Regions from separate parts of the Stenotrophomonas sp. NPDC077420 genome, predicted to be linked through region 1. Evidence: riboswitches for the same ligand, from Rfam matches in the RefSeq annotation. Region 1 holds a riboswitch; the other holds the start of a gene.
The links. Region 1 has a riboswitch for glycine ahead of ACIGII_RS06990 (trimeric intracellular cation channel family protein). Riboswitches for the same ligand answer to the same signal wherever they lie in the genome.

Region 1 (15,796 bases):
GACCAGGCGCTGGATGCCTGGCGCAGCGCCGCGCGTGCGCTGGCCAAACGCGGACTGGTCGAGCGCGTCGCGCTCGCACACCGCCCCGCGCAGCCCAGCCTCCAGCCCGGCCCCGTGCCGAATGCAGAACAGGCCAGCGCAATTGCCGCGATCACCGCCGCCGAGGGCTTCGGTGCGTTCCTGCTCGATGGCGTCACCGGCAGCGGCAAGACCGAGGTCTACCTGCAGGCGATCGTGGCCTGCCTGGCGCGCGGACGCCAGGCGCTGGTGCTGGTGCCCGAGATCGGGCTCACCCCGCAGACGCTGGCGCGCTTCCGCAGCCGGCTGGGCATCGCGGTGCATGTGCTGCACTCCGGCTTGAACGACAACGAGCGCGCGCGGGTCTGGGCGGCCGCCGCACGTGGCGAGGCCCAGGTCATCGTCGGCACCCGTTCGGCGGTGTTCACGCCGCTGCCCAATGCCGGCCTGATCGTGGTCGATGAAGAACATGACGGCAGCTACAAGCAGCAGGACGGCATCCGTTACCACGCCCGCGACTTCGCACTGGTGCGGGCCAAGGCACTGGCCATTCCCGTGGTGCTGGGCAGCGCCACGCCATCGCTGGAATCGCTGCACAACGCGCATGCCGGTCGCTACGCCCATCTGCGCCTGAAGCAGCGCGCCGGCGATGCGCGCCCGCCCACGGTCCGGGTGCTGGATGTGCGCAAGCGTCCGCTCAAGGACGGCCTGTCGCCCGAGGTGCTGGACGGCATCGGCCAGCATCTACGGGCAGGACATCAGGTCCTGGTGTTCAAGAACCGACGCGGTTATGCGCCGGTGCTGCTGTGCCACGACTGCGGCTGGACCGCGCCGTGCCGGCGCTGTGACGCGCCGATGACGGTCCACGCCGGGGGGCGCCGCCTGCAATGCCATCACTGCGGTGCGCGGCAACCGGCGCCACTGGCGTGCCCGGACTGCGGCAGCCTGGCACTGCAGCCGCAGGGCATCGGCACCGAACGTCTGGAGGAGCATCTGGTGGATGCCTTCGCCGACTATCCGGTGATCCGTATCGACCGGGGTACCACCCATCGCCGCGATGCCCTGGAGACCCAGCTGGCCACGCTGGGCGAACGCGCCGGCATCCTGGTCGGCACGCAGATCCTGGCCAAGGGCCACGACCTGCCCAAGCTGACCCTGGTGGTGGTGGTGGGCATCGACGAGGGCTTGTTCTCGGCCGACTTCCGCGCGAGCGAAAAGCTGGCACAGCAGCTGATCCAGGTCGCCGGCCGGGCCGGGCGCGCGACCGACGCCGGCGAGGTCTGGCTGCAGACCCACCATCCCGGCCACCCGCTGCTGGAAACGCTGGTCACTGGCGGTTACCACGCCTTCGCCGACGCCGAGCTGCAGCAGCGCGACGCGGCCGGCTTCCCGCCATTTGCGCACCTGGCCCTGCTGCGCGCCGAAGCGCAGCAGGTCGACCATGCCAACGCCATGCTCAGCGGCGTGCGCGATCTGATTCCGCACGACTGGCCGGTGGAGCGGTTCGGCCCGATGCCGGCGCCGATGCCCCGTCGCGCGGGGTACCAGCGCACCCAGCTGCTGCTGTCGGCACCGTCGCGGCGTCCGCTGCATGCGCTGCTCGACCAGATCATGCCGCAGGTCCATGCGCTGCCGCAGGCGCGCAAGGTGCGCTGGTCATTGGACGTGGATCCCACTGACCTGTATTGAGATCGGGAAGGCCGGTCAGGTCAGCGGTGTCATCACCGCTTTGACATACGCAGGACGTTGCTGCAGGCGCTGGTACCACGCTTCCAGGTGCGGCAGCGAGGGACGCTGGATCGGCAGTTCGAACCACGCGTAGACCAGCGCGCCCAGCGGAATGTCGCCCATCGCGAACTGCCCGCCGGACAACCAGGGCTGCTGCGCCAGCGTGGCATCGGCCATCGCCAGCAGTTCACCGGCTCGCACCACGGCAGCGTTGATGCGCGCTTCGTCGCGGTTGGCCGGGGCGGTGCGCATGATGCCCCAGATCAGTTCGCTGTACAGCGGCGCCATCCGCGAGGTGCTCCAGTCCATCCACTTCTCGGCCTGGGCGCGCGCCATCGCTTCTTCCGGGTACAGCGTGCCCAGCGCGTAACGTGCGCAGAGGTACCGCACGATGGTATTGGACTCCCATAGCGGCAGTCCCTGGTCTTCGATCACCGGCACCAGGCCATTGGGGTTCATCGCCACATACTCGGGCGACTGGGTACCGCCGAACGGGCCACCGACTTCGATGGAGGTGTACGCCAGGCCGATTTCCTGCGCGCACCACAGCACCTTGCGCACGTTGCTGGAATTTTGCCGGCCCCAGATCTTCAGCATGTTGGTTTCCTGATCATTGAAGTGCGCCGCTACGATACGCCGATCGGCGTCGCAGGCGCGACGGCTGCTGAACCCTGCAGCGGGCCTGCACGTACGCACGCGCCCGTACGTGCGACGATGTCCGGTGTCGCTTGCCAAGGAGTCCTTGCATGACCCGCGATCCCCTGCCCCACCTGGTCATCATCGGGGGTGGCTTCGCCGGCCTCTGGGCCACCCGCGCGCTGGCCAGCGCGCGCGTCCGCATTACGCTGGTGGACCGTCGCAACCACCATCTGTTCCAACCCCTGCTGTACCAGGTGGCCACCGCTGGCCTGTCCGCGCCCGATATCGCCGCACCACTGCGCCACATCCTGGGTCAGCAGCGCAACGTGGAAGTCCGCCTGGGCGAGGTCACCACGATCGACAAGCACGCCCGGCAGATCACCCTGGCCGACGGCAGCACGCTCGGGTACGACACGTTGATGCTGTGCACCGGGGCCACCCATGCTTACTTCGGGCATGACGAATGGGCGGCCGATGCACCGGGCCTGAAAACCCTGGATGACGCCATCGCGCTGCGCCGCAAGCTGCTGCTGGCATTCGAGCGCGCCGAAGCCGAGCCGGACCCGGCGCGCAAGGCCGCCTGGCTCAGCTTTGCGGTGGTGGGCGGCGGTCCCACCGGCGTGGAGCTGGCCGGTACGCTGGCGGAGATCGCGCGGCACACGCTGCGCAACGAGTTCCGCCATATCGACCCGGCCAGCGCCAAGGTGCGGCTGGTCGAAGCCGGGCCGCGGGTGCTGTCCAGTTTCCCCGAGGTGCTGTCGCTGAAAGCGCGGCGGCAGTTGGAGAAGCTGGGCGTGGAGGTGCTGACCGGCACGGCGGTGAGCGACATCAACGGCGAGGGCTTCCAGCTGGGCGATCAGTTTGTTGCCGCGCGTACGGTGGTGTGGGCCGCAGGCGTAGCCGCCTCACCGCTGGCGCGTACGCTGGACGTTCCCCTGGACCGCGCCGGGCGCGTGCCGGTGCAGCCCGACCTGACCCTGGAGGGTCATTCGGAGATCTTCGTGGCCGGCGACCTTGCCGCGATCAACCAGGCCGACGGCAGGCCCGTGCCTGGCGTGGCCCCGGCCGCCAAGCAGATGGGCAAGCATGTGGCCGCGACCCTGCGCGCACGGTTGGAGGGCGCGCCCGCGCCAGGCCCGTTCAAGTACCAGGACTTCGGCAATCTGGCCACGATCGGGCGCATGGCCGCCATCGTGCACCTGGGCCGGCTGCAGTTGTCCGGCGTGCTGGCCTGGTGGTTCTGGCTGGCCGCGCACGTCTTCTTCCTGATCGGCTTCCGCAACCGCATCGTGGTGCTGCTCAACTGGGCGGTGGCGTACTGGAGCTACCAGCGCAGCGCGCGGATCATCTTCGGCGATGATCGGGAGGATCGGCGACCGAAGCGGCCCGATCAGGGATCGTTGCCGGGAGCGAGGTGAACGTCCCAGGTGCACAGGTAGTCCGGGTCGCTGATGGTCAACGCCTGCGAACGCAGGGTGTAGTTGCCGGGTGCCGCTGGCGTGTAGTGATCCAGGGCGGGCGGCAGGAACAGTTCTTCGCCGTCCAGCGCACTGGCCAGCACCACCCCTTCGTCCTCGTTGATGCGCAGCACCCGTCCGGCGAACTGCCGGTGTTCCAGCGCGTTGCCGTCGGCATCCAGGTAGGTGATGCCGGCCAGCACGGTGGCGCCGATCATCGCTTCGGCCTTATCGCGGTCGATCACGGTCGTGGCCCTGCCCTTTCAGTATCGTCATACGATAGCGTGTGGCACGAACCGTGAGGTGTTCTGCGTGATCAGCGTGGCGTCTTCACGGATGCCGATGCCCGCGGGCGTATCGGCAATCACCCAGGACCCCACCAGCGGATAGTTGCCGTCGAAACAGGGCAATGGATGGAAGGCCTGCACGATGGCGGCATCGTCGTTGTACGGACCGTCGGTTTCGATACAGTCCCCGTCGGGCGTTGTGATGCGGATATTGGCGCCTTCGCGCGACAGCAGCGGCTTGCGTACCCAGCCGGGAGCCGGTGCTTCACCCGGCGCCACGAAGTGGGCCGGCAACAGGTTCGGATGCCCGGCATGCCGTTCCCACAGCAGCGCCAGGACGCCCTTGTTGCTCAGCACCGCCTTCCATGCAGGCTCGATGAGCTGCATGCGGCGCGTGGCCAGCTCCGGCCCGAAGCGTTCTTCCATCATGTACTCGAGCGGGTACAGCTTGAACAACGTCTGGATGACGTTGTCCTGCTCGTCGGTAAACCAGCCCTCGCGCGACAGGCCGATGTCTTCGATCACCACCTCCCGGGTGGTGATCCCGACCTGGTGCGCGCAGTCGCGCAGGTAACGCACGGTGGCGCGATCTTCCTCGGACTCGCGCACGGCCGAGAAGTGCATCGTCGACCCGATCAGGCGCTGCTGGGCCAGCGTGGCAAGCGCCTCCAGCAACATGTCCTGGATGCTGTTGTACTGGTCGGTGCCGACCGGCAGGCGGCCGGCCCGGATCTGATCCTCCAGCCACAACCACTGGAAGTACGCGCCTTCATACAGCGACGTCGGCGTGTCGTACTGCAGCTCCAGCAGCTTGGCCGGCCCGGTGCCGGCATAGCTGAGGTCCATCCGTGCGTACAGGTGCGGGTCGCGTCGCCGCCAGGACTCGGCAATCCAGTCCCAGTACTGCGGCCCGATACCCAGGCGCGTCAGCAATGCCTCCGATTCCACCACCTCGGACACCAGGCCCAGCGCCATGTCGTGAAGCGCCTCGGTGGGCGCTTCGATGTCGTGCTCGATCTGCTCCAGGGTGAACGCGTAATAGGCGGTTTCGTCCCAATAGCGCTCACCGTCGATGGTGTGGAAGTGGAAACCCAGCCCTTCGGCCTGCTCGCGCCAGTCCGGGCGTTCGTTGATCGGGATCCGTTTCACCGTGCGTGCGCTCAGCCGCCGAAACTGCGTCCGCCGCCATAGCCGCGGCTGCTGCCGGAGCTGCTGCGCGAACTGCTGAAGCTGCTGCGGGCCGCAGACACCGACCCGAAGCCGGAGCGCGATACGCTGACCGCACGCGCGGGCACGCTGGTATTGCCGGCGTCTCCGTAAACACGACCCGCATGATCGCTGGCGATATCCCCGTTGGGGCGGCGGAATCCGCCGGTACGGTAGTCACGATACAGCGGTGAGCTGCCGCCCACGGTGCGGTAGCCACCAGAGCCGCCGCCGCGGCTGCAGCCCTGGGCGTCCGGGGTGCGCTGGCAGTCGGTGCCGGGGCGGCCGTTGAGCAGGTTGCTGGCCATGTACCCCACCAGGAAGCCGGTCATCGGCGGCACCCAGCTGACCTGGCCCTGGTCGTTGCGCGCCTCCGTGCACGCGCCGAACTGTTCATTGCACTGGTTGCGATCGCTGAAGCGCGGCGCGACCCGCTCGTGGTCCGCCAGCGCCTTCCTGTAGGCCGCATGACACTGATCGATCGGTACGTCGGTCTGGGTATCGCACTGCGAATCGGTATACAGCACCTGTCCGGTCGTCTGCGGCTCGGGGCTGTCGCAGCCACTGAGCAGCAACACCGTGGGCGCGGCGGCCACCATCAGGGTCAGGCGCAGGTTGGAAGAGCGCTTCTTCATGGGCGTCTCCCTTACGGAACCATGGCGGCGGAATTGACCAGGCCCACGGCAATGGCCACGCCTGCGGAGAACCAGCCGGCTGCCTCATTGCCTGCATCGATCTGGTCCGGTCCGCGACGGGTGATGATGGCGCGCGAAATGCCGAACGCCACCAGCTGCATCACTGCGGCGATACCGCCCCAGATCGCCGCATCCAGCAGCGACACCGAATTGCTGATCACGGCGTTGAGTGGCAGCGCGATACCCACCAGCGCACCGGCCATGCCGATGCCTGCCGCCTTGTTGCCCTGGCGGATGAGGGTAATTTCGCGGTGCGGGGTGACCAGCGCCACCAGCGTGATCGCCAGCAGCAGGATCAGCAGGCCAACGCCGGCAAAGGCGCAGAACGCGAGGAAGGAATGTCCGTTGATGACATACTGCATGGGTGGTCCTTGCAAGGTGGGAATGACAGGGATGCGCAATGGAGCGTTGCAGGTCGAGGCATCAGGTGATCTGGAAATCCTCCACGCCCAGGTCCACGCCCACCGCGTAGGTGACGCAGAACTCGGTTGGCCCGCTGTCTTCGGCGGTGACCAGCAGGAATTCGCTGCGGTCCAGTTCGGGCACGTCGCGCTGGTACATCATGGCGTAGTGGGTGAGCTCGCCATCCTTGCGCGCCGGGTCATAACGGTACAGGGTTTCGTCGAACACCATGGCCGGGATGCGCCCACTGGCAGTGGTATTGATCTGCCGCTGCCAGCGTTTGCCGCCGTAGTCGATCTCCGGCGCGCCGAGGTGCGCGTGGGTCAGGATGAAGGCCTGGAAGGCATGCTTGTCGGGAGGGTTCACGGTTTCGGCGAAGCTGAAACCCATCAGCCCATCCACATCCCCGCCGATGGTCTGCACCATCAGGTAGGCATCGTCGTCGACATAGCAGCGGTGCTGCACGGTACCGTCGCCCAGGTCGATCTGGCCGATGCACGGGATGCCCTGGAAGCCACCCGGCAGCTCGCCCAGCATCGCTGCCGGCGCCACCTGGTACATGGTGCGGTCGAAGGTGATGCGCGCGCCGATGCGCAGCCCGAGTGGCAGCGGGAATCGCATGGCGCCGCGCGCCTGCGTTGGCGCCACCGGCATGGCGGCAGGCTTCCCGAACAAGCGGTTGAAGAATGTCATGCAGTGGCCAGGGCGGCAGCGGGCGATGCAAGGGACGAGGCGAACACGGCGGCCGGTTCGATCCGTTGCTGGCGCAGGTAATACAGGACATCGCCCGGCGCCACCGCGGTGGATTCGGGAGGATTCAACGTCGGGACACCGCCGCGCGCGCAATGGCCGAGCAGGTTGGCGCGCTCGAGGCGGAACGCGTCGATCAGGCCGCCATAGCTGCGCAGGGGTCCCGCCGGCACCGCAACGCTGAAGTTGGTCATGCCGGTATCGCCCGCGCACAGCATGTCCATCGTCAACGCGGACGTGCCGGGATCCTGCGCAGCGCGCGCCATGATGTCGGCCGTCAGCGGGCGGGTCACTTCAATGGACGGATAGTGGGCGAGCACCAGCCGCGACGGCGCAACCGCGTCGAAATACGCCACGACCGGGCAGTCCAGCGCCAGCGCGCCCACCGCCAGGGTGGCCGAGATGGCCAGGTCGTCGTTGGCGCAGTACACCAACACCCGCCCGGCCGTGGTCATGGAGGCGCGCGCGTACACCGCCGGATCGGCGTAACTGGGAACGTTGACGAAGCGCACCAGGCCGTTGTTGGGATGCGGATGCTCTTCCAGGCCGGTCGCCACGATGACGATACCCTCGTCGTCGGTCGCGGTGTCGCTCAACAGCAGGTGGACCAGGCGGGTGGATTCTGCTCCCCGCCATCCGACCAGCACGGTGTGGCCGGCCATGTCATACGCCATCTTGCCCATGTGATGTCTCTTCCAGAAAGCCAGAAGTGCGCCGCTCAGCTTGGCCAGCGTCGCGGCAAAGGTCGCCACTGCCACCGGCATCACGAACAACGCGGTGATCAGGCGTCCCTGGGTCAAGCCCGGGGACAGGTCGCCATACCCGATGGTGGTGGCGGTCGTGACGTAGAAGTACACGAAGGCATGCCACGCGGTGAGTTTCTCCTCGCCGCTGGCCGCGAGCAGGCACCAGCTGGCCAGCATGTGGACCAGCAGCACCGCCGCCAGTATCGGCCAGCTCACCCGCCGTACATGCAGGCGGAAGGCACTGGCCAGGCGCTGGATCAGGAACATGCCGCCCCCGAGGGTCAGTGCTGGCCGTCGCGCGGGCTGATCACCCCGACCAGCACGTCTCCCTCGGCTATCGGCACGGTGCCGGGCAGCAGGCCCGACGCCTGCTGCGGCAGCTGCCGGGGCTGCTTGAAGCGCGCCAGCACCGCTGCGGCACTGGAGGAATCTTCCAGCAGCCCGGCGGCCGCGAGCTTCCGGTTGAGGTCGCCATCGCCGGTCTCGGCCTCCAGTTCTTCAGCGGCGAGCATCTGGGCGCCCTGCTGGGCCTGGCGTGCCTTGATCCGCTCCAGCGAGCCCAGCGCGGTCGACATTTTGCTGCTGGCCCCGGCGTGGCGCGACGCGATGGCGGCCTGGGCACGTTGTACGGTATCGGTAGCCTTGACCTGGTCGACCTGCGCACGCATCTGCTTCAGCCGCGATTCGGTCCTGGACACCGTTGAACGCAGTGTGGCGATGCTCTGGTCCAGCTGGGCCCTGGCGTCGCGCGCACTGGCCTGCTCGGTCTCCAGCGGCGCCATTTTTTCCGCGACCTGCAGCGCGAGGGCTTCGTCGCCCTTGCCCAATGCGCCTTCGATATAGCGACTGTACTCGGCGATCTTGCGGTCGCGCGCGGCGATCTCGTTCTCGCTGAGCTTCGACTGACCCATCAGCCGGGCCAGGTCGACCTTGGACCGGTCCAGCTGGGTCGCGGCATCGCGGATTTCCTGGTCGAGGATCGTCAGCGCCTTGGCATCGACGATCTTCTCGCCTGCCTCGTGTGCGGTGCCGCGGAACAGCGTGACCAGCTTGAGAAAAATGCTCATCGATGAGGCCTCAGACGAAGTAGGGGCGCAGTGCTTCGACTGCGTCGATCGTGTTGGCGGCAAGCGCCTGGATTTCTTCGTCGATGGCGTCGATACCCGAGCGGGTCGACAGCTCGCCGAAGACGACGTAGTTCTCCACGCCATCGGCATCGGTGGTGATGCCCAGGTTCGACAGCGGGTTGATCGGGTTCAGCCGCATGCACGCGGCATCAAGGCCTGCCACGTCCGACACCTCGCTGGCTGGCACCAGGATCGTGGACACCACGATCTGCTCACCGGAGACCGCGATGATGATGTCCAGGTCACCGAACTCCTGCAGCTCGACCCGGACCGCAGGGGTCAGGCCTTCGATCAGTTCGACGCGCACGCCCTCGTTGCCGGCATGGCGTTGGCCCAGCTGGGCATGGATGTCGTGGATGCTCAAGGACATGGGACAGGTTTCCTGTGGTGGTGGGTTGGCAGCAGGACGGCCGGCTGCGCGCGTGCCGCCGGCGTAACCGGCAGCGCACTGAATCAGGTAAGGGGGGGTATAGCAGCGCGGGCCGCGGCGCGGTGGTCGCGCGGGTCCTGCGTTCACGGCGGTCCCGCACTCCTGGCGGGCATGTCCTTGTGCCTGTCTCCTGGTATGCCCGTTGGGGCTGGCCAAGCTTAGCGTTACGCCCGGTTCGGTGGAAGTGGCTTTCGCGTCGTCCGTCCCGGCACAGGGAAAGCGGCGAAAACGCCGCCGTTACGGGCGCTGCAGCCAGGCCAGCTTGCGGGCGCGCGGCTGGCGCTTGAGCTCGCATTCCGCCCTGGAGGCCGCCGACCGGTCAGGGTAGGCGCGCATCGCCAGCAGCTTCAGCGGCGGATTGGCGCGGGTGTAACGCGCGCCCTTGCCGCTCAGGTGGGCCTGGAACCGCGCCTCCACGTCATTGCTGATGCCGGCGTAATAGCTGCCGTTGCGACATTCGAGCAGGTACACGTACCAGGGGGCGGGTTCAGCGGGCATACCGGGATTATCCACCGGCACGGGCACGCTGGCTGCTAGAATCGGCCCCGGATGCAGGAGAGAGGCGCCGCGCCGGCGCCCGCCGAAGGCGCAGGCTCCCATAATCGCTCAGGCCGGTGGCGCGACACGCCATCAACCATGCATCCAACACGCCGATCTGGAGAGAGGTCTTCAATGACCCGCCGAAGGGGCACGTGGCCTGGCCACTGAACTCTCAGGCAAAAGGACAGCGGGAGCGGCAACGGAATCCCACCCCATGACAGTGCTGCGGCGCTGGCGCGTGCGCGTTTCCGTCCCTGCCTTCCCTCCGGAGCCGCTGCATGCTGCTGTCCATCATCTACCTCATCGCCATTTCCGCCGAAGCCATGACCGGTGCGCTGTCTGCCGGTCGTCGGCGCATGGACCTGTTCGGCGTGGTCATCATCGCCTGCGTCACCGCCCTGGGCGGCGGTTCGCTGCGCGACATCGTGCTGGGCCACTACCCGCTGGGCTGGGTCAAGCACCCCGAGTACCTGGGCTTCACCATCTGTGCGGCACTGATCGCCACCTGGGTGGCACGCTGGATGCACCACTTCCGCCGCACCTTCCTTGTGCTCGATGGCCTGGGGCTGATCTGCTTCACGCTCATCGGCTGCGCGGTGGCGCGCGATGGCGGCCACGCCGCACCCATCGTGCTCATCGCCGGCATGCTGACCGGCGCTTTCGGCGGGGTGCTGCGCGATGTGCTGTGCAACGAAGTGCCGCTGATCTTCCAGAAGGAACTCTATGCGGTGATCACCCTGCTGACCGGTGCGGCATGGCTGGGCCTGCTGGAACTGGGGGTGTCGCTCAACGCCGCCACGCTGGGGTGCCTGGGCGGCGGCTTTGCGTTCCGCCTGCTGGCGATCCACTTCAAGTGGGAAATGCCGAAGTTTGTGTACCGCGACGAGGTGCATTGAAGCGCACCGACCAGCGGTCGTCACTTACGCTTGGTGGCTGAGGGGCAGCATCAGCGTGAGCGGGTGGATGGGTGAAGCGATGAAACCGTGCTTGAGGTAGAACGCCTTGGCGGGCTCATTGATGGCATGGCAGAGCAACGCGCGTGCGCCGACCTGAGCGCACGCCTGCAGCGAACGCAGCACCGCATCCTTCAACAAACCCTGGCCAATGCCCTGTCCCGCCCTGTCCTCATGTACCGCCAACCGCCCCAACACGATGACCGGAACAGGATCGGGCATGTTGCGGCGCATTCGTCCGGGCGCGGCTTCATGCGCTATGGAGCCGGCTGAGAGCGCGTAGTAACCGACAACGCGACGCTGCTCGTCGCAGGCCACGAAGCATCGTGATGCGCCGGATGCCTGGTTCTGGCGTGCACGTTCAAGCAGCCATTTCGCCAGGGCGGGAGCGCTGCAGCGGACGTCATCCAACAGATGATCCGCGTGCAGCGGTGTTGGAGCGGAGAGCCACAAGGGCTCAGCGTTCCCAGGGCGCCGGCGTGCTCAACAACCGGCGCAGGGCAAGGTTGTCCTCCAGCGGTGCGTCCAGCAGCGCGTTGAAGCGCTGCACCTGCTCGGCATTCAACGTGAACTGCGTCTGGTCGGCCAGCACCTCTCGCGCCCGGTCGCACGCGGCATCCAGGATGAACTCGGTGCGATTCAAACCACTGATCTCTACTGCACGATCGATCAGAGCCTGCTTATCGGCGGGTGCGCGGAAATTGATGACTTTGCTTGCGGTTCCCATGGGAAGCACTCGCACGTTGCTGGATTGTGCATACATCGTACATACAACCTGTAGGCCCCTCAAGTGGGGCCTGCAGTGTCCGCTTCCGGCCGCGCAGTATCCAATTGATTCTATTCAATAAAAGCAGACTTCCGATAGCGCCTTACTTTCGTGGCGCCGGCGGACGCCGGGCGGCCTCCGGGGTCAAGCCGCCTCGGCCAGTCGCCGTGCGCGCCGCGCACGCACGGCCTGGGCCAGCGCCTCCAGCACCTCCAGCGAACTGTCCCAGCCGATGCAGCCATCGGTGATGCTCTGGCCGTAGACCAGCGGCTGGCCTTCCACCAGGTCCTGGCGACCGGCGACGAGGTGGCTTTCCACCATCACGCCCACGATGCGTTCTTCGCCTGCCATCAGCTGTGCATTGATATCGGCGATTACTTTCGGCTGGTTTTCGGGATTCTTGCTGCTGTTGGCGTGGCTGGCATCAATCATCAATCGCGCCGGCAGCTGCGCCTTGGCCAGCGTCTGACTGGCGGCATCCACGCTGGCTGCATCGAAGTTGGGCACCTTGCCGCCGCGCAGGATCACGTGGCAGTCCGGGTTGCCGGCGGTGGCGACGATGGCGGTGTCGCCCTGCTTGGTGACCGACAGGAAGTGGTGCGGATTGGAGGCGGCGCCCACCGCATCGGCGGCGATCTTGATGTTGCCGTCGGTACCGTTCTTGAAGCCCACCGGGCACGACAGCCCCGACGCCAGCTCGCGATGCACCTGGCTTTCGGTGGTGCGTGCGCCAATCGCGCCCCAGGCAACCAGGTCGGCGATGTACTGCGGCGAGATCACGTCCAGGAATTCCACGCCGGCCGGCAGGCCCAGCTTGTTGATGTCGCGCAGCAGGCCGCGCGCAACGCGCAGGCCTTTGTTGATCTGGAAGCTGCCATCCAGGTCGGGATCGTTGATCAACCCTTTCCAGCCCACGGTGGTGCGGGGCTTTTCGAAGTACACGCGCATGACGACTTCCAGCTCGCCGGCGTAGGCATCGCGCAGCGGCTTCAGGCGCTGGGCGTACTCGATGGCCGCCACCGGGTCGTGGATCGAGCACGGCCCGATCACCACCGCCAGGCGGTCGTCGCGACCGTGCAGGATCTCGTGCAATGCGGCGCGCGAGGCACTGACCGTGGCGGACGCTTCGTCATCGCAGGGCAACATCGCCAGCAGCTGGGCCGGCGGGGTCAAGGGTTCGATCTTGCGGATGCGCAGGTCGTCGGTGTGCGGGGGCATGGGGGTGTCTCCTGGAAGGTAGGGGTCCCCAGCGCGGCGGCAACAAAAAAGCCGCCAGGTGCGCTGGCGGCTTTCGGGAATGCGTCTGAAGGTTTCTTCAGGGTGAGCGCATGCCTTCCTCCGCCGGTGGCTTCGGAAAGTAATACCAAAAGTAGGAATTGGCGGGGCGTGCGTTCATTGGGGACTATTGATAGCACAGCTTTTGTGCGACGCAAAATGTTTCATTCGCAACTGGGAACGCCGCCGGGCGGCGCGCTACGATCCGCGATGATCCCCGGAGGAGTGCCGAGCATGCGCCCGTTCGTCCTGATCCTTTCCCTGCTGTTGCCCGCCCACGAGGGCCTGGCAGCCCCACCCCCCTTGCCCACTGCCGCAGCGGTGGATGCGGAAATGCAGCGGTTGATGCAGGCCACCCATGCCCAGGGCCTGGCCCTCGCCGTGGTCGATGGCGGCAGGGTGGTACAGGTGCACGCGGCGGGCAAGCGCAATGCCAGCGGCGATCCCCTGCAACCAGACACCATTATGTACGCCGCGTCGCTGACCAAGGCCGCCTTCGCCTACATGGTGCTGCAGCTGGTGGATGAGGGGGTGATGGACCTGGACCAGCCCATCGCCGACTCCCTCGACCGACCGCTGCCGGACTATCCGCCCGACGCGCGCTACGCGCCATGGCCGGACCTGAAGGACGACCCGCGCTGGCGCCAGCTGACCCCGCGCATGCTGCTCAGCCACCGCAGCGGCTTTTCCAACTTCGCCTTCCTGGAGCCGGAAGGGAAACTGCGGCTGCATTTCGACCCGGGCACGCGCTACGCGTATTCCGGCGAGGGGCTGATCCTGCTGCAGTTCGTGCTGGAACAGGGAATCGGCCTGGACGTGGGCAGGGAAATGCAACGGCGCGTGTTCGACCGCCTCGGCATGACCCGCACCAGCATGACCTGGCGCGCCGACTTCGCCGGCAACCTCGCCGATGGCTGGACGATGGACGGCAGCACTGAACCGCATGACGAACGCAGCCGGGTACGCGCCGCCGGTTCCATGGATACCACCATTGCCGACATCGCCACGCTGGCCGCCGGACTGGTGCGCGGCGAAGGACTCTCCGCCGGCAGTCGGCGCGACCTGGTCCGCGCGCAGTGGCCGATCACCACCGCCTCGCAGTTCCCCACCCTGCAGGAAGAACTGCCGCCGTTGCAACGTCGTGCAGGCCTGGCCGCGGGCCTGGGGGTGGTGGTGTTCGAAGGGCCGCAGGGCCACGCGTTCTACAAGGGCGGGCACGACGACGCGGTGGGCAACACCCTGGTCTGCGTGGAACGCGGCCAGCGCTGCGTGGTGATCCTGGGCAACGACGTGCGCGCCGAAGCGGCGTTCCCGGCACTGGTGCGCTTCGTGCTCGGCGACACCGGCGCACCGTGGACCTGGGAATACGGCAACAAGACCTTCGTCCGGTAGCGCCGTCGACCGGACAAACGAAAACCCCGCCTTGCGGCGGGGTCTTCATGTACAGCACGACAGGATGTCGCGTGTGCGGGGACCTTAGAAGTCCATGCCGCCCATGCCACCCATGCCACCCATGCCGCCACCGGCCATGGCCGGCTCATCCTTCTTCGGCGCTTCAGCCACCATCGCTTCGGTGGTGATCATCAGGCCGGCAATGGACGCGGCGTTCTGCAGGGCCGAACGGGTCACCTTGGTCGGGTCCAGGATGCCGAACTCCAGCATGTCGCCGAACTCGCCATTGGCGGCGTTGTAACCGTAGCTGCCGGTGCCTTCCTTGACCTTGTTCACGATCACCGACGGCTCTTCGCCGGCGTTGGCGACGATTTCGCGCAGCGGGGCTTCCATCGCGCGCAGGGCGATCTGGATGCCGTGGTTCTGGTCTTCGTTGGCGCCCTTCAGGCCGGCCAGCGCGGTGACCGCACGGACCAGGGCCACACCGCCGCCCGGCACCACGCCTTCTTCGACCGCTGCACGGGTCGCGTGCAGGGCGTCGTCGACGCGGTCCTTCTTTTCCTTCATTTCGATTTCGGTCGACGCGCCGACCTTGATCACGGCAACACCGCCGGCCAGCTTGGCCACGCGTTCCTGCAGCTTTTCACGGTCGTAGTCCGACGAGGTGTCTTCGATCTGGGTCTTGATGCGGGCCACGCGCGATTCCACGGCAGCCTTGTCGCCCAGGCCGTCGATGATCGTGGTGTTTTCCTTGGAAACCTGCACCTTCTTGGCGCGGCCCAGGTCGTTGATGGTCGCCTTTTCCAGCGACAGGCCGATCTCTTCGGAGATCACGGTGCCACCGGTCAGCACGGCCATGTCTTCCAGCATCGCCTTGCGACGGTCGCCGAAGCCCGGCGCCTTGACGGCCACGACCTTGACGATGCCACGGATGGTGTTGACCACCAGGGTGGCCAGCGCTTCGCCTTCGACTTCCTCGGCCACGATCAGCAGCGGCTTGCCAGCCTTGGCGACGCCTTCCAGCACCGGCAGCAGGTCGCGCACGTTGGAGATCTTCTTGTCGTGCAGCAGGATGTACGGATCATCCAGGTCGGCAGTCTGCGACTGCTGGTTGTTGATGAAGTACGGGGACAGGTAGCCGCGGTCGAACTGCATGCCCTTGACCACGTCCAGCTCGTTTTCCAGGCCCGAGCCTTCTTCAACGGTGATCACGCCTTCCTTGCCGACTTCCTTCATCGCTTCGGCGATGATGTTGCCGATCGACTCGTCCGAGTTGGCCGAGATCGTGCCGACCTGGGCAATGGCCTTGTCGTCAGCGGTGGGCTTGGAGATGTTCTTCAGCTCGGCGACGGCGGCCACCACGGCCTTGTCGATACCGCGCTTGA
Region 2 (15,796 bases), on a different contig from region 1:
CCGCATCGCCGACCTGCATTACCCGGCCCAGCTCGAAGAGCTCCTGCGCACCGCGCTGGACTACCACAACTTCGTGCTGACCAATTACCTGAAGACCGACGCGGTCGATTTCCAGAAGACCTACGACGAAGCGCTGGCCTTCGGCGAATACGTGCAGCCGATGAAGTCCGACGTGGCCGGCATCCTGCACGACCTGCGCAAGCAGGGTAAGCGCGTGCTGTTCGAAGGTGCGCAGGGCGCGCTGCTGGACATCGACCACGGCACCTACCCGTACGTGACCAGCTCCAACACCACCGTCGGTGGTGCGCTGGCCGGTGCCGGCGTGGGCGCCGACGCGATCGACTACGTGCTGGGCATCGCCAAGGCGTATGCCACCCGCGTCGGCGGTGGCCCGTTCCCGACCGAACTGGACGACGAGATCGGCCAGGGCATCCGCGACCGCGGTGCCGAGTACGGCGCCTCGACCGGCCGCCCGCGTCGCTGCGGCTGGATGGACATCGTCGCGCTCAAGCGCGCCGTGGCCATCAACGGCATCAGCGGCCTGTGCATCACCAAGCTCGACGTGCTCGACGGCATGGAGAAGCTGAAGGTCTGCATCGCCTACGAATACCGTGGCAAGCGCACCGAGTACGCGCCGCTGGACGCGCAGGGCTGGGAAGAGTGCACTCCCGTGTACCTGGAATTCCCGGGCTGGAACGAGAACACCCACGGCATCACCGAGTGGGACAAGCTGCCGGCCGCGGCCCGCGCTTACCTGCGCGCGCTGGAGGAACTGGCCGGTTGCCCGATCAGCATCGTCTCCACCGGCCCGGACCGCGACCACACCATGGTCCTGCAGGACCCGTTCGCGTAACCGTAGTGCCAGGCCCTGCCTGGCAATGCGAAATACCGAACCCCGGTAGCGCCGGCCGTTGGCCGGCAAAAGAAGCCCCGCGAAAGCGGGGCTTCTGCTTTCTGCCCCGCAGGGGGCGGAGGTAGGGGAAGAACCTACCCATCGGGCAAGGACTGGTATTTCGAAGCTGTTGTTTCGTTTAGATGGATTCCAGTCCCCAAGGCCGCTATTTCGAAATAGCTGTTTAGAAATCGTTGCAAACCCCCACATCATCTCGCATGATAGAAACAACTGCTTAGATTCGGTGGCAACGACCGTGATCGACATCAAGGTGAAAACCCCTGAAGACATTGGCGAAATCATCCGTCGTGTCCGCCGCAACCAAGGGATCCGCCAGGACGATCTGGCCGCATACATCGACTCCAGCCATGTGTTCATGCGCGACGCCGAGCGCGGGAAACCGTCGGTACAGCTGGGCAGAGTGCTCCGCGCGCTGGATGAGCTGGGAATCAACGTCACGCTGCAGGTCCCGGACGCGGTCATGGAGCCCAGATCAAAGCGGTCCGGTGCCGGATGAACGCATCCTCGCGGCGTCTGCTGTGTGTCTGGCTGGATACAGCGTTGGTAGGTCGGCTCTCCGAAGAAGGGAACATCTGGCGGTTCGACTACGAACCCGCGTGGGAAGGGGGTGACCTGTCACCCGCCATTCGTCGCTCACAAGGTTCCATCCTCGACGGAGCATCGCTCCGACCGGTCCAGTGGTTCTTCAGCAACCTGCTGCCAGAGGAAGGCGCGAAGGTCCTCCTCGCGCAGGATGCGCGCGTGGATGCCGCCGACAACTTCGGATTACTGCAATTCTACGGCCGCGAATCCGCGGGAGCCCTCACGTTGCTGGCCGAGGGCGAGGTGCTTTCACCTGCCAGCCTCCAGCCGCTGACGGATGACGCCCTCTCTGAGCGGATCCGGCGCCTGCCCCAGGTTCCCTTGAGCCATGATGCACCCAAGCGTATGTCGCTGGCGGGTGCGCAGCACAAGCTTGCCGTGACAGTGCGGGAGGAAGGCATTTTCGAGCCGGCAGGATCCGAGCCTTCCACCCATATCCTCAAGCCGGATCACCCGCAGCCGGACCATTACTGGCAGACCACCATCAACGAGTGGTTTGTGATGCGACTGGCATCGGCTGTAGGAATGGATGCGGCGGAAGTGACCATTCGACGCGTTCCTGAGGCTGTGTACCTGGTCCGGCGCTTTGATCGCACCTTCCGAACACCGGTTGAACGTCTGCCCGTGCTGGACGCGTGCCAGATGCTTTCCCTGGACGCAGTATTCAAGTACAGGGAAGCGACGCCGGCGGCATTGAATGCGCTCATCGAACTCTGCGTGCATAAAGCCGACACACGCGCCCGACTTTACCGGTGGTGGCTGTTCAACCTGATCACGGGCAACTCCGACGCACACCTGAAGAACCTGAGCTTCCTCGGCGGGGCCGATGGATGGGTGCTGGCGCCGCACTACGACCTGATCTGCACAAGCATCTACGCGCCAGGCAATGCGTGGGGGAACGATATCCCGGTCACGTCACCTGGAGGCTTGCCCTACAGACAATTGACCCGCGGCCCTGTCGTAGCGTTCGGCGCAACTATCGGAATCAACGCCCGTGCAGCAGAACGCGAGCTGGATTACCTGCTTGAGCGAGTTCAAGCGCACGTTGGCAGGCTCTACAACGAGTACGAAGACGGCGCCGCCCGGGCCGTGGATCCGGGCGAGGCCCGATTGCTCCGAGCGATCATCCATGGCCCGGTCAACGACATGCTGGCTCAGCTGCAATAGATAAGCCTCAGCACCGAACGGCTGGTGCTCGATCTGATCGAGGTCTGTGAAGCGATGCGATCTGCACTGCGGGCCCCAGCGATGGTGGCCAAAGCAGCGCCGCGCCGAGGCGGTGCCCATTTCGGCCATCAACGGCATGCAATCGGGGGTGCTGGCAGCCAAGCCGGCCGTCGTACTCCCGGTCAGCGCATCTCGAACGATGATCGCAGCGGAATAGCCACGTTGCGCAGGGTGTCGCGCACGGTGATCGCCACGGTCCAGGTGCCTTTCGGATCACCGGCTTCAGCAGTGAACTTCACGCCAACGGTAGACAGGTAGACCAGCTTCGGGTCGGTTTGCAGCGCGGTGACGAAGCAGGGCAGGTCGTGCTCGTCGCCGCTCAGGCTGCCGTCCGGCTTGCTGATGCGCAGGTCGCAGCGCACCTGCGCCATGCCCGCAGCATCCAGCATGGGATTGGACAGGAACGACAGGATGTAGAGCGAACCGCCTTCCTTGACCTCGGTGGCCAGGTCGAAGCGGGGCGCCACGTCGGGCGGGGACTCCCATTTCGTCTGCCAGTCGGGGTCGGCGGTGATCACCATCGAGGCGGAAAAGCCTTCGCTGGTCTGCGTGGCGGAGGTCAGCGGCATGCTGCTGCCCGTGGCGTCGGGCTGCCCCGTCTGCGCAAGCACGGACAACGGCAGGAGCAGGGCCATGGCGGCCAGTGAGCGTGCAGATTTCATGGGTCGTGGTCCCCGGTAGTCGCTTCCAGCGGTGATGCCCGAGTATCGCCGATTCCCGCTGGGTGCCGTAGCGCCAAAGCGGAGGCCTGTAACGACAACGGGGTGCCGGTTCTGCCGACACCCCGTGCTGGTTCAGGGAGCGTGTTTCGGCATCTGTTCCATGCGTCAAAGCGCGTGGACCGTGTCCTGGTGTCTGGGAAACCGCTCCTACCGGGCCGCTGCCTTCTTTGTTGCGGTTTTCTTCGCCGCTTTCCGGGCTACCTTCTTTACGGCCGCCTTTTTCGCAGCAGTCTTCCTCGCAACAACCTTCTTCGTCGCGGTCTTCCTGGTCGCAGCCTTCTTTGCAGGAGCCTTCTTCGCAGCGGTCTTCGTTGAAGAAGCCTTCTTTGAAGCAACTTTCTTCGTGGCAGCCTTCTTCGTAGCAGCCTTCTTTGAAGCGGCCTTTTTCGTAGCAGTCTTCTTTGAAGCAGCCTTCTTCGTAGCAGCCTTTTTCGTAGCAGCCTTTTTCGTAGCAGTCTTCTTCGTAGCAGCCTTTTTCGTTGCAGTCTTCTTTGAAGCAGCCTTTTTCGTGGTCTTCCTGGCCGCCTTCTTCGCAGGCGCCTTCCTGCCACCGCCGTCCTGCTTGTTCACGGTCGCCCAGGAGATGCGCTCGGCCGCTTCTTCACTCCGGCCTTCGGCTTTTTCGCTTGCCTCGATGTGCTCGGCCTGGCGCTTCTGCTTGTCAGTGTAGCTGGATTTGTCTCCGCGGGGCATGGAATCGTCCTCTCTTCAGGGAGCAGCGGACCAACGGTCCGCTCTACCGGTTGCAATGCAGGGGCGGATCTACCGTCCGCTCCTGCCGGGGTGGGTCAGGCGAGGGTGCGCACCTTGGGTTCGCGGGCCCACTGGCGGGTCGCGGCGGCGGCGATGAAACCCTTTGCGTCTTCGGCTTCCACCACGCCGTTGTCCTTGCCCACGCGTGCCGTCTTCAGCAGCAGCTGGGCGCCTTCGTCGGCGGCGATCGCCTTGAGATGGGCCCAGGCGTCGGCGGCGAAATCGATCGCTGCAGACTCCTTCGACAGGCGCTTGGCCGCGTCGGCGCTGAGCACGATGGCCACCGCGTCGAACACCACCGACGGCGTACCGGCGAGCTGGCCGTCCGCCGGCTGCAGCTTGCCGTCGCTCAGCTTGCCGCCGCCTACCTTCGGGGCGACCAGCTTCACCTTGGCGCCGGCCTTCTCGGCGGCCTTGCGCAGGTTGGCGATCAGGCCTGCATCCGAGCCCTCGTCGAACAGGATGCCCACGCAACGCCCCATGAGCAGATCCTTGGTGCGGCCAATGACCCGCACTTCCGGTGTCTTGGGCATGTCCTGGGCGGGCGTGGCGGTGGGGGCGGGCGCGGGCAGGGCCGGCATCGCCAGCCCATCAGCCACGCGCTTGGCGAGCGACTCGTCGATGTTGCGCAGGTGGCTCACGGTGCGTTCGCGCACGGCCACCGTTTCAACCTTGGACAGCTCGAACACCAGCGCCGAGGCCACGTGCGCCTGTTCCGGCGCTTCCAGGCTGCGGAAGAACATGCGTGCCTGGCTGTAGTGGTCGGCAAAGCTGGCCGCGCGCACGCGCCCCTTGCGGCCGTCATCGGCCGGCGTGGCGTGGCTGGGGAAGCCGCTGGCGGTTTCGCGCGGGCTGTCGCCCTGCAGCGAACTCGGGTCGTAGGCAACGCGGCCCTTGGGAATGGCCATCTGCATGTGGCCGTCGCGCTGGTGGTTGGCGAACGGGCACTTCGGTGCGTTGACCGGGATCTGGTGGAAGTTCGGGCCGCCCAGGCGGCTGAGCTGGGTGTCCAGGTAGGAGAACAGGCGGCCCTGCAGCAGCGGATCGTTGCTGAAGTCGATGCCCGGCGGCACATTGGCCGGGCAGTAGGCCACCTGCTCGGTTTCGGCGAAGAAGTTGTCCGGCCAGCGGTCCAGTACCATCCGGCCGATCACGGTCAGCGGCACCAGCGACTCGGGGATGATCTTGGTCGAGTCCAGGTGGTCGAACGGGAAGGCCTCGGCCTGTTCCTCGGTGAACAGCTGTACCGCCAGCTCCCACTCGGGGAAATCGCCGCCGGTGATCGCTTCGAACAGGTCACGGCGGTGGAAATCGTTGTCGGCGCCCTGCAGCTTCACCGCTTCGTCCCACACCGTGGACTGCAGGCCCAGCTTCGGGCGCCAGTGGAACTTCACGAAGGTCGACTCGCCCTGCTCGTTGAGCAGGCGGAAGCTGTGGATGCCGAAGCCTTCGATCATGCGCAGCGAACGCGGAATGGCGCGGTCGCTCATCGCCCACATGATCATGTGCATGGACTCGGGCATCAGCGACACGAAGTCCCAGAACGTGTCATGCGCACTGGCCGCCTGCGGGAAGGCGCGGTCCGGTTCCATCTTCACGGCGTGGATCAGGTCGGGGAACTTGATCGCGTCCTGGATGAAGAACACCGGGATGTTGTTGCCCACCAGGTCCCAGTTGCCCTCGGGCGTGTAGAACTTGACGGCGAAGCCGCGCACGTCGCGCGGCGTATCGACCGAGCCGGCGCCACCGGCAACCGTGGAGAAGCGGGTGAACACGGGGGTGCGCACGCCGACTTCGGTCAGCACACGGGCGCGGGTGTAGTCCTGCAGCGAACGGGTCAGCTCGAAGTAGCCATGCGCCGCGCTGCCGCGGGCATGCACGATGCGCTCGGGGATGCGCTCGTGGTCGAAGTGGGTGATCTTCTCGCGCAGGATGAAGTCTTCCAGCAGGGTCGGGCCGCGCGGGGTGTCACGCAGCGAATTCTGGTTGTCGGCAACCGGAATGCCCTGGTTGGTGGTGAGCGCGGGATGGCCACCGCCGGCGCGCTGGTGCAGTTCGTCACCCTCGCCGCGTGCGTCGGAGGGCGGGGCGGGTTTGGTGCGGGGCTTGCTGGTGGCCATCAGGCGACTCCGGGCTGGCGAGGGGGGTTTGATCCCCAACACTGGCGTGATGCGTGTTAATCGTGGGTCGGAGAACCCGACCCGGCTTGCACCTGCGCTTCACGCCGGGGCGCCTGGCAGGCGCGCGGCAGGTATCCTTGGGGGCGTGCCCCTCCTGCCTGCGCCCGCCCATGCGTGTTGAACCTGCCGACATCGAAGCGCTGTTCGATGCGATTCCCGACGTGCTGTTCTTCATGAAGGATCGCGACGGTCGCTATACGCACATCAACCAGACCATGCTGCGGCGGTTGGGGCTGAAGTCGCGGAAAGAGGTGATCGGGCGCACCGCCGCCGAGATCTACCCGACCGGGCTGGGCGCCGATTACGCCACCCAGGACGCCCAGGTGCTGGCCGGCAAGGTGATCGAGAACCTGATGGAGCTGCACCTGTTCGCCAACCGCGAACCGGGCTGGTGCCTGACCTGCAAACGGCCATTGCTGGTGGACGGGCAGATCCGTGGGCTGATCGGCATCTCGCGCGACCTGGGCCAGAAGGACAGCCTGGGCACCCAGTACGAACAGCTGCGCTTGGCGCTGGCCCACCTGAACGCGCACTACGCCGAGAACGTGCGCATGCAGACCCTGCTCGACATCACCGGGTTCTCGCTCTCCAAGCTGGAGCGCACCTTCCGCAAGGTGTTCCAGATGACCCCCCAGCAGGTGCTGACCCGGTTGCGCATCCAGATGGCGGTGCATCTGCTGCACGGCAGCGAGACCATTGCCAGCATCGGTCAGGCCTGCGGCTTCACTGACCAGAGCGCGTTCACCCGCAAGTTCAAGGCCGAGGTCGGGGTGTCGCCCCGGGCCTATCGCGCCCAGATCGCCGAACGCGCCGACGCCTGACCCACCCTGACCTGGGTGGGATGCCTGCGACAGCCCGGAAAGGGTATCGTGTCGCACCTGTTGCCCGCCTCCGACACCGATGCCCGCATCCCAGACTCCGGCCGCCTCCGCTTCTTCCGCTCCCGCCCGCCTCGAGCACGCGCTCAAACCCCGCCAGCTGATCATGATGGGCTTGGGCAGCGCGATCGGCGCTGGCCTGTTCCTGGGCTCGGGGGTGGGTGTGCAGGCCGCTGGACCGGCCGTGCTGCTCTCCTACCTGGTCGCCGGCGCGCTGGTGATCATCGTGATGAACGCGCTGGGCGAGATGGCCGCCGCCAAGCCGACCAGCGGCGCGTTCTCGGTGTACGCCGCTGACGCCATGGGCGCCACCGCTGGGGCCACGGTGGGCTGGCTGTGGTGGGTGCAGCTGGTGATCGTGATCGCCGCCGAAGCGGTGGGTGCGGCTGGCCTGCTGGCCACGGTCTGGCCCGCCATTCCGGTACCCATGGCCGCGCTGGCCTTCATGCTGTTCTTCACTGCGATCAATCTGCTGGGGGTGAAGAACTTCGGCGAATTCGAATTCTGGTTCGCCATCCTCAAGGTCGTCGCCATCATCGGCTTCATCCTGATCGGCGTGGCGCTGCTGATGGGCTGGCTGCCGGACGTCCCGTCACCGGGCCTGAGCAACTTCACCGAGCACGGCGGTTTCGCTCCCAAGGGCCTGGCCGGCATCGGGGCCGCACTGCTGGTGGTGGTGTTCGCCTTCGGGGGGACCGAGATCGTAGCGGTGGCCGCTGCCGAGACCGAAGATCCCGAGCGCAGCATTGCCCGGGCCATCCGCACGGTGGCCTGGCGCATCCTGGTGTTCTACATCGGCTCGCTGAGCGTGATCATCGCGGTGGTGCCGTGGACCAGCGAAGGCCTGTCCTCGCCGTTCGCGGCGGTGCTGCAGGTGGCCAACATTCCCGGCGCCGCCACGGCCATCACCCTGATCGCGGTGATCGCACTGCTGTCGGCGCTGAATGCCAACCTGTATGGCGCCTCGCGCATGATGTATTCGCTGGCGCGCCGCCAGGAGGCCCCGGCGGTGCTGGGCTGGACCGACCCGCGCCAGGTGCCGATCATCGCGGTGCTGGCCAGCGTGCTGTTCGGCTTTGCCGCCACGGTGATGGAGCTGCTGTTCCCGGGCAAGGTACTGCCGGTGCTGTTGAACATCGTCGGCTCGACCTGCCTGCTGGTGTGGACCATGTCCCTGCTGTCGCAGCTGATCCTGCGCCGGCGCGCCAACCGGGCCGGTACCCGCCTGCCGTTCCGCATGACCGGCTACCCCTACCTCACTCTGTTCGGCCTGGGCGTGCTGGCGCTGATCTTCGGCCTGCTGCTGTCCGAGTCGGAGACCCGCCTGCAGTTCCTGTCGATGGCCGCACTCACTGCCCTGATCGCAGCGAGCAGCGAAATCGCCCGCCGCGTACGCCGCAACCGCCGGGTCGACTGATTCCCGACGGCATTTGCATCACAGTGCCCGCGCAGGCGGGCTCATCGGTCCCCGTGCACGCCACGGTTCGTAGTGACACGCCATGCGTGTCAACCGCGCGCAGCGCGGCTCAATCGTCCGCAGTCCACGCTTCATTGCAGGTGAGGGCGAGCAGGTTAGCTCTGACGTGCTGATGCGGCTTCCAGAATGCCATCACAGGAAGCAAGACACGGCCCGCTCTTGTTTCAACGCGCCAGGAAGATCGGACCTCCACGCCCTCGTCTTCCTTCATCGATGGCGCCGACGGTTGGCGCAGTCAGATGCCTCTGATGAGGCTTCCTTGGAAGCGTCGGCAGTAGAGGCGAGGGAGAGTATGCGCCCCACTTTCAGCGTTCCGCCCAGCACGGGCCGGCGCGGACAGTACACACGGAACCGTTTTGATATGCCAATGCACGCCACGGGCGGCGTAACCCCGGCTACCACCACCGCTGGAACCCGGTCCCTTGCGACTGAGCGAGGGCAGCTGAGTCCGCTATCGGCGCTGAACAGTCTCGCCAACGCTCCCTCTCCGCTCCAGCCGGTCGGCACGGGCGCGGATCACGTAGGCCAGGGCAGCCTGCAGGGGGCCTTCCTGCGACTGCCACCCGAGATGCGAGAGCAGATATGGGGTCGACTTGATGCCGCTGGACTCGACGCGATGGCGGGTACGTCGCGGGCCTTTCGCCAGGAGGTGGTCGATTTGCTTGGGCGGATGGACGGCACAGCCCGGAACGCACTCTGGTTCAAGGCGGCGAACGACGACCTGCCCAGGGTGATTGACGCATTGCTGGAGACGGGTTTCGACGTTTCGGCGATCGATGATGAGGAGGATACCGCGCTGCTTGTCGCCGCCACCCGTGGCAGCGTGGAGGTCGCCAAAATCCTCGTTGGCGCCCACCGCAAACCTTCCGGCGATGGGCCGTCGCCCGCCGCAGCGCTCCGTTGGTTCGCCGCACGCGGCAACGCGCGTGCCGTGGAGACGCTGGTGAACGCCGGGGCCGATGTGAACGTTGTCGTCCGGGGGCGCTCGACGCTGGCATCGGCCATTGAGAGCAACAACCTGCCGACCCTCAAGGCGGTGCTGGCTGGCGGCGCGGACGTCAATCTCTGCAGTTCTTTCGATGGAACCACGCCGTTGCTGCTTGCGGTGAAACTGCGCTTGAATCACGTTGTCCAGATCCTTCTGCAGCAACCGGGAATCAAGCCCGATCTTCCGGATGAGCGGGGGGTGGCTGCACGGGAATACGCGAGGGAAAATTGCATGTACGACACAAATACGCCTTCCATGGTGTCGCTGTTTGAGGCGTATGACGAGGCACGGTCGCACCCGGATTCAAAACCGTGGAGCCGCGCCGCCATAGCGGGAGATATGGGCAAGCTCAACGAGCTGTACAGGCTGCATGGCGAGGCCATCGTTGACAGTGTGTCACGCGGCGGGGCCAGTGCGCTGACGTATGCCGCTTTGCACGGGCGTACCGAGGTGGCGGAAGCGCTGATCTCGTGGGGCGCGGATCCCAGCCTGCACAGCGGCGATGGCGATTGCGCACTCCATGCTGCGGCATATCACAACCACCTTGGCGTTGCTGCGTGCCTGATCAGGCATGGCGCCGAACTCGATGTGCTGGATCCGGAAGGAAGAACCGTGCTTGCCAACGCCGTGTACCGTGACCTGATCGACATGACGCGCTTGCTTCTGCAATCGGGCGCCAATCCGAACATCGGGTCGCGGGGCGAAATGGAAACACCGCTACGTTGGGCGGCATGGCACGGGAAAAAGGAAATGTGCGAACTCCTGCTTGAATGGGGTGCAGACCCGCTTGCGCGCGAACGTTTTGGTAACACGCCGCACAAGAGGGCGGGTGATTCTGGATCACCGGAAACCCTGGCGGTCTTTGAGAAGTACATGGTGCAGCAGTAGTCGCATGATCAGGGGCGGGGACTGAAGAGATCCGCCAACAAAAACGGCCCGCTTTCGCGGGCCGTCTTCGTTTCAATCAGGCAGGAGGATCAGACCTCCACACCCTCGTCTTCCTTGTAGGCGTCGACCGGGATGCAGGCGCACATCACGTTCTTGTCGCCGTACACGTTGTCCACGCGTGCCACCGGCGGCCAGTACTTCTGCTGGCGCAGGCTGGCCAGCGGGAAGGCGGCCAGTTCGCGCGGGTAGGCGTGCGCCCACTCGCTGGCCGACACCGCGGTGGCGGTGTGCGGGGCGTGCTTGAGCGGGTTGTCCTCGCGGTCCAGGCGGCCGTCTTCGATCGCGGCGATTTCCTCGCGGATCTGGATCATCGCGTTGATGAAGCGGTCCAGCTCGTGCAGCGATTCGCTTTCGGTCGGCTCCACCATCAGCGTGCCGGCGACCGGGAAGCTCAGGGTCGGCGCATGGAAGCCGAAGTCGATCAGGCGCTTGGCCACGTCTTCGGCGACCACGCCGGAGGTCTTCTCCAGCGGACGCACGTCCAGGATGCATTCGTGCGCCACCAGCCCGTTGCGGCCGGTGTACAGCGTCTTGAAGTGCGGGGCCAGGCGCTTGGCGATGTAGTTGGCGTTGAGCAGTGCCACCTGGGTTGCCTTGCGCAGGCCTTCGGTGCCCATCAGGGTGATGTACATCCAGCTGATCGGCAGGATCGAGGCGCTGCCGAAGCTGGCCGCGCTGACCATGCCCACGTCGCCTTCGCCGCCCAGCACCTTGGGCAGGAACGGGGCCAGGTGCGACTTGACCGCGCACGGGCCCACGCCCGGGCCACCGCCGCCGTGCGGGATGCAGAAGGTCTTGTGCAGGTTCAGGTGCGACACGTCCGAGCCCCACTTGCCGGGCTTGGCCACGCCGACCAGCGCGTTCATGTTGGCGCCGTCGGTGTACACCTGGCCGCCATGCTTGTGGATGATCTCGCAGATCTCGACCACTTCCTCCTCGAACACGCCGTGCGTGGAGGGGTAGGTGATCATCAGCGCGGCCAGGCGGTCGCTGTACTTCTCCGCGTTGACGCGGATGTCTTCCACGTCGACGTTGCCGTTGGCGTCGGTCTTGGTCACCACCACCTTCATGCCGCACATCTGCGCCGACGCCGGATTGGTGCCGTGCGCCGAATCCGGGATCAGGCAGACGTCGCGGTGGCCTTCGCCGCGTGAGCGGTGGTAGGCACGGATCGCCAGCAGGCCGGCGTATTCGCCCTGCGCGCCGGAGTTCGGCTGCAGGCTCACCGCGTCGTAGCCGGTGCATTCCACCAGCATCGCTTCCAGCCCGTCGATCAGTTCCTTGTAGCCGGTGGCCTGGTCGGCCGGGGCCAGCGGATGGATGTTGGCGAACTCCGGCCAGGTCACCGGGATCATCTCGGCGGTGGCGTTGAGCTTCATGGTGCAGCTGCCCAGCGGGATCATGGTGCGATCCATGGCCAGGTCCTTGTCCGCCAGCGAACGCAGGTAGCGCAGCAGTTCATGCTCGCTGTGGTGGGTGTTGAACACCGGGTGGGTGAGGAAGGCGCTGGTGCGCACCTGGGCGGGCGGCAGCGCGTCGGCGGTGGCCGCGTCCAGCGCGTCCACGTCGACGCTCACGCCGAACAGCTGGCCCAGCGCGACGATGTCGGCGCGGGTGGTGGTTTCGTCCAGGCTGATGCCGACCGCTTCGCTGTCGATCGCACGCAGGTTGATGCGCGCGACGGCGGCCTTGGCGTGGATCGCCTTGGCGTCGATCGCCTTGACGTGCAGGGTGTCGAAGAAGTGCTCGCCGACATTGATGCCGGCGCCCCGCAGGGCAGCAGCCAGGATCGCGGCCAGGCGGTGGGTGCGGCGGGCGATGCGGGTCAGGCCTTCCGGACCGTGGTACACCGCATACATCGAGGCCATCACCGCCAGCAGCACCTGTGCGGTGCAGATGTTGGACGTGGCCTTCTCGCGGCGGATGTGCTGTTCGCGGGTCTGCAGGGTCAGGCGGTAGGCGGCATTGCCCTGCGCGTCGACCGACACGCCGATCAGGCGGCCCGGCATCGAGCGCTTGTAGGCATCGCGGCAGGCCATGAACGCGGCGTGCGGGCCGCCGAAGCCGAATGGCACGCCGAAGCGCTGCGAGTTGCCGACCACGATGTCCGCGCCCCATTCGCCGGGGGCGGCGATCAGGGTCAGCGCCAGCAGGTCGGTGGCCACGGCCACCAGGCCGCCGCGCGCGTGCACGGCATCGGCCAGCGCCTGGTAGTCGCCGATATGGCCGAAGGTGTCCGGGTACTGCAGCAGCACGCCGTAGCTGTCTGCTTCCAGCGCTTCGGCCGGCGTGCCCACGCGCAGCACGATGCCCATCGGCTCGGCGCGGGTGCGCAGCAGTTCCAGCGTCTGCGGATGCACGGCGTCGTGCACGAAGAACGTGTCGGACTTCGACTTGGCCGAACGCTTGGCCAGGGTCATCGCTTCAGCCGCCGCGGTGGCTTCGTCCAGCAGCGAGGCGTTGGCGATCTCCATGCCGGTGAGGTCGGCACACAGGGTCTGGAAGTTGATCAGCGCTTCCATGCGGCCCTGCGAGATTTCCGCCTGGTACGGGGTGTAGGCGGTGTACCAGGCCGGGTTTTCCAGCACGTTGCGCAGGATCACGTTCGGGGTCAGCGTGCCGTAGTAGCCCTGGCCGATGAAGGTGCGGAACACCTGGTTCTTGTCGGCAATGGCGCGGATCTTGGCCAGCGCGTCCACCTCGGTCATCGACACGGGCAGTGCCAGCGGCGCCGGCGACTTGATCGAGGCCGGCACGATGGCGTCGGTCAACGCGTCCAGCGAGGCGTGGCCGACCACCTCGAGCATCTGCGCGATTTCGGCGTCGTTGGGGCCGATATGGCGTTCGACGAACGCGTGGCTGTGTTCAAGCTCGCGCAGGGAAGGGGCGGCCGTTGAGGGGCGGGTCTGGGACATGGCTGGCATCCAAAAGAGTGGGCACGCACGGTCGGAAGCGCGGACGGGGCGTGTCGCGGGCGACAACGATCCACCGGACCCTGCGGTCTTCCTGGGTGCCCCTCTGTCCTTTTGCCTGAGAGTTTGGAAGCACGCGGCGGCGTGCTTCGTGCCCCTTCGGCGCCGGCACTGGCCGGTCTCTCCAGAGTTTTGCTGCGGGTGGTATCGGGCCTGAGCGATTACGGGCGTTGCGCCTTCGGCAGCGGCACGTGAACACACGACGCCGCTTCTCCCACCATGTTGCCTGCCGATTATATCCCAGGGCCCCGCTGTACAGCCGCCGTCCGGCAGATGAACGTGCACCGTGTTCCATACCTGAATGTCGTATGCGGCATGGAACTGGCGGCCCCAACGGCCTATCATGGGGAGATCCTCGTATTCATCAGGCGCCACCCGCTCCGGGCCGGCGCCTTCCGTGCGTTCACGCACGGTCGCTGACGGAAGCCCCCGATGACGCCCGCCGCCCCTTCGAACCGCCGCCTGGCCCTGCTGCTTGCCGGCCTGGCCATGTTCGGTCCGTTCTCGATCGACACCATTTTCCCGGCGTTCCTGCTGCTGGGCGAGCGCATGCAGGTCGACCAGGTCGCCGTGCAGCAGACGGTGAGCGTGTACCTGCTGTTCTATGGGCTGATGAGCCTGGCGCACGGCCCGCTGTCGGACGCGTTCGGCCGCCGCCGGGTGATCCTGGGCGGGCTGGTGCTGTTCATCGCCGCCTCGATCGGCTGCGCGCTGTCACGCGACCTGACCACGCTGCTGGTGTTCCGCGCGCTGCAGGGCGTGACCGCCGGCGTGGGGGTGATCGTCGGCCGCGCGGTGATCCGCGACCTCTACCATGGCGCCGATGCGCAGCGGCTGATGAGCCAGGTGTCGATGATCTTCGGCATCGCCCCGGCGATCGCGCCGATCATCGGCGGCTGGATCCTGCTCGGTGGCGGCGACTGGCCGTTGATCTTCTGGTTCCTGGTGCTGTTTGCGCTGGTGCTGCTGGTGGCCACGGGCAAGTGGCTGCCTGAAACCCATCCGGTCGAAGCGCGCACGCCGCTGTCGGCCGGCGCGCTGCTGCGCAGCTACCTGCAGATGGGCAGCAACCCGCGCCTGCTGCGCCTGGCCGCAGCGGGCGCCTTCAACTTCTCCGGCATCTTCCTGTACATCGCCTCGGCGCCGGTGTTCGTGATGCAGCACCTGAAGCTGGGCGAGGGCGGCTTTGCCTGGTTGTTCATTCCCACCATCGGCGGCATGACGATGGGGTCGTTCCTGTCCGGGCGGATGGCCGGGCGGATCACCGCGCAGCGGCAGGTGGCCATCGGCTTTGGCCTGTGCGCGGTGTCGGCGCTGGTCAACCTGGCCTATGTCCTGGCGGTGGGGCAGATCGCGCTGCCATGGGCGGTGCTGCCGATCTTCGTCGGTGGCGTCGGCATGGCGCTGATCTTCCCGATCCTGGCACTGGCAGTGCTGGACATGTACCCGCACCAGCGCGGCCTGGCTTCGTCGATGCAGATGTTCATCCAGTTGATGATCAACACCGTGGTGGCCGGGGTGATCTCGCCGCTGCTCAGCAGCACCCCGCTGCACCTGGCACTGGGCTATGCCGGGTTCTTCGCCATTGGCGCCAGCTTCTGGTTCTGGGAGCGTCGCTGTGAACGCCGTCGCGAGGCGGCGGCTGGCCTGGCCTGAGCCCCCGTGCGCTATTCTTCTCCTATTGTTGCGGTACGGAAGTCCCCCTGATGTCGACCACCTCCAAATTGCGCCGTGACCTGCGCCGGCGCCGCGAAATCGAAGAAGCCAACCGCGAAAAGGCCCATGCCTCGCCGGTCGAGCCGCATGCCGAACTGCGCGACCAGCAGCGCACGCTGCTGGCGGGCGTGGTCCGTCGCGACGGCGAATGGGTGCTGGGCATGGATGGCCGCATTGCCGGGCAGACCCCCAGTGCCGCGCGCGTGCTGGCCCTGATCATGCAGGCCGCCGAACTGCACGAGCGCCAGGGCACGCCGGTACGCTTGGTGTATTCGGACGCGCTGAAGGACGCCGCGCATGCCGAGGCCAAGGCTGACGGCATGGACTTCGAGCAGTTCAAGACAGAACTCGCAGCCTCCCTCAAACCCAAGGCGTAGCGCAACGCAACGCCCTGCGTGGCTGCGCCATACCGCGCGTGCTGAACCAGACGCGGTTGCCGG

Region 2: it holds a riboswitch for glycine, as region 1 does, so the genes downstream of both, gcvP (aminomethyl-transferring glycine dehydrogenase) here and ACIGII_RS06990 (trimeric intracellular cation channel family protein) in region 1, are expected to answer to the same signal.

Annotation. Positions count from the first base shown of each region.
Region 1 covers NZ_JBITVZ010000005.1:95,630-111,425, forward strand. The annotation lists gene ACIGII_RS06930 (primosomal protein N') at 1-1,707, shown strand, start outside; gene ACIGII_RS06935 (glutathione S-transferase family protein) at 1,723-2,343, opposite strand; gene ACIGII_RS06940 (NAD(P)/FAD-dependent oxidoreductase) at 2,493-3,803, shown strand; gene ACIGII_RS06945 (hypothetical protein) at 3,776-4,087, opposite strand; gene ACIGII_RS06950 (glutathionylspermidine synthase family protein) at 4,115-5,278, opposite strand; gene ACIGII_RS06955 (DUF1190 domain-containing protein) at 5,290-5,970, opposite strand; gene ACIGII_RS06960 (DUF350 domain-containing protein) at 5,982-6,392, opposite strand; gene ACIGII_RS06965 (DUF2491 family protein) at 6,454-7,125, opposite strand; gene ACIGII_RS06970 (potassium channel family protein) at 7,122-8,195, opposite strand; gene ACIGII_RS06975 (PspA/IM30 family protein) at 8,210-8,995, opposite strand; gene ACIGII_RS06980 (DUF2170 family protein) at 9,006-9,425, opposite strand; gene ACIGII_RS06985 (GIY-YIG nuclease family protein) at 9,723-9,983, opposite strand; glycine riboswitch at 10,035-10,109, shown strand; glycine riboswitch at 10,131-10,221, shown strand; gene ACIGII_RS06990 (trimeric intracellular cation channel family protein) at 10,304-10,921, shown strand; gene ACIGII_RS06995 (GNAT family N-acetyltransferase) at 10,946-11,389, opposite strand; gene ACIGII_RS07000 (DUF1778 domain-containing protein) at 11,436-11,741, opposite strand; gene ACIGII_RS07005 (3-deoxy-7-phosphoheptulonate synthase) at 11,889-12,962, opposite strand; gene ACIGII_RS07010 (serine hydrolase domain-containing protein) at 13,254-14,411, shown strand; gene groL (chaperonin GroEL) at 14,496-15,796, opposite strand, start outside.
Region 2 covers NZ_JBITVZ010000016.1:90-15,885, reverse strand. The annotation lists gene ACIGII_RS15025 (adenylosuccinate synthase) at 1-853, shown strand, start outside; gene ACIGII_RS15020 (transcriptional regulator) at 1,149-1,409, shown strand; gene ACIGII_RS15015 (HipA domain-containing protein) at 1,406-2,662, shown strand; gene ACIGII_RS15010 (hypothetical protein) at 2,845-3,384, opposite strand; gene ACIGII_RS15005 (histone H1-like repetitive region-containing protein) at 3,592-4,137, opposite strand; gene ACIGII_RS15000 (catalase) at 4,233-6,317, opposite strand; gene ACIGII_RS14995 (PAS domain-containing protein) at 6,488-7,198, shown strand; gene ACIGII_RS14990 (amino acid permease) at 7,278-8,672, shown strand; gene ACIGII_RS14985 (ankyrin repeat domain-containing protein) at 9,349-10,608, shown strand; gene gcvP (aminomethyl-transferring glycine dehydrogenase) at 10,698-13,592, opposite strand; glycine riboswitch at 13,677-13,778, opposite strand; gene ACIGII_RS14975 (multidrug effflux MFS transporter) at 14,073-15,296, shown strand; gene ACIGII_RS14970 (hypothetical protein) at 15,347-15,733, shown strand.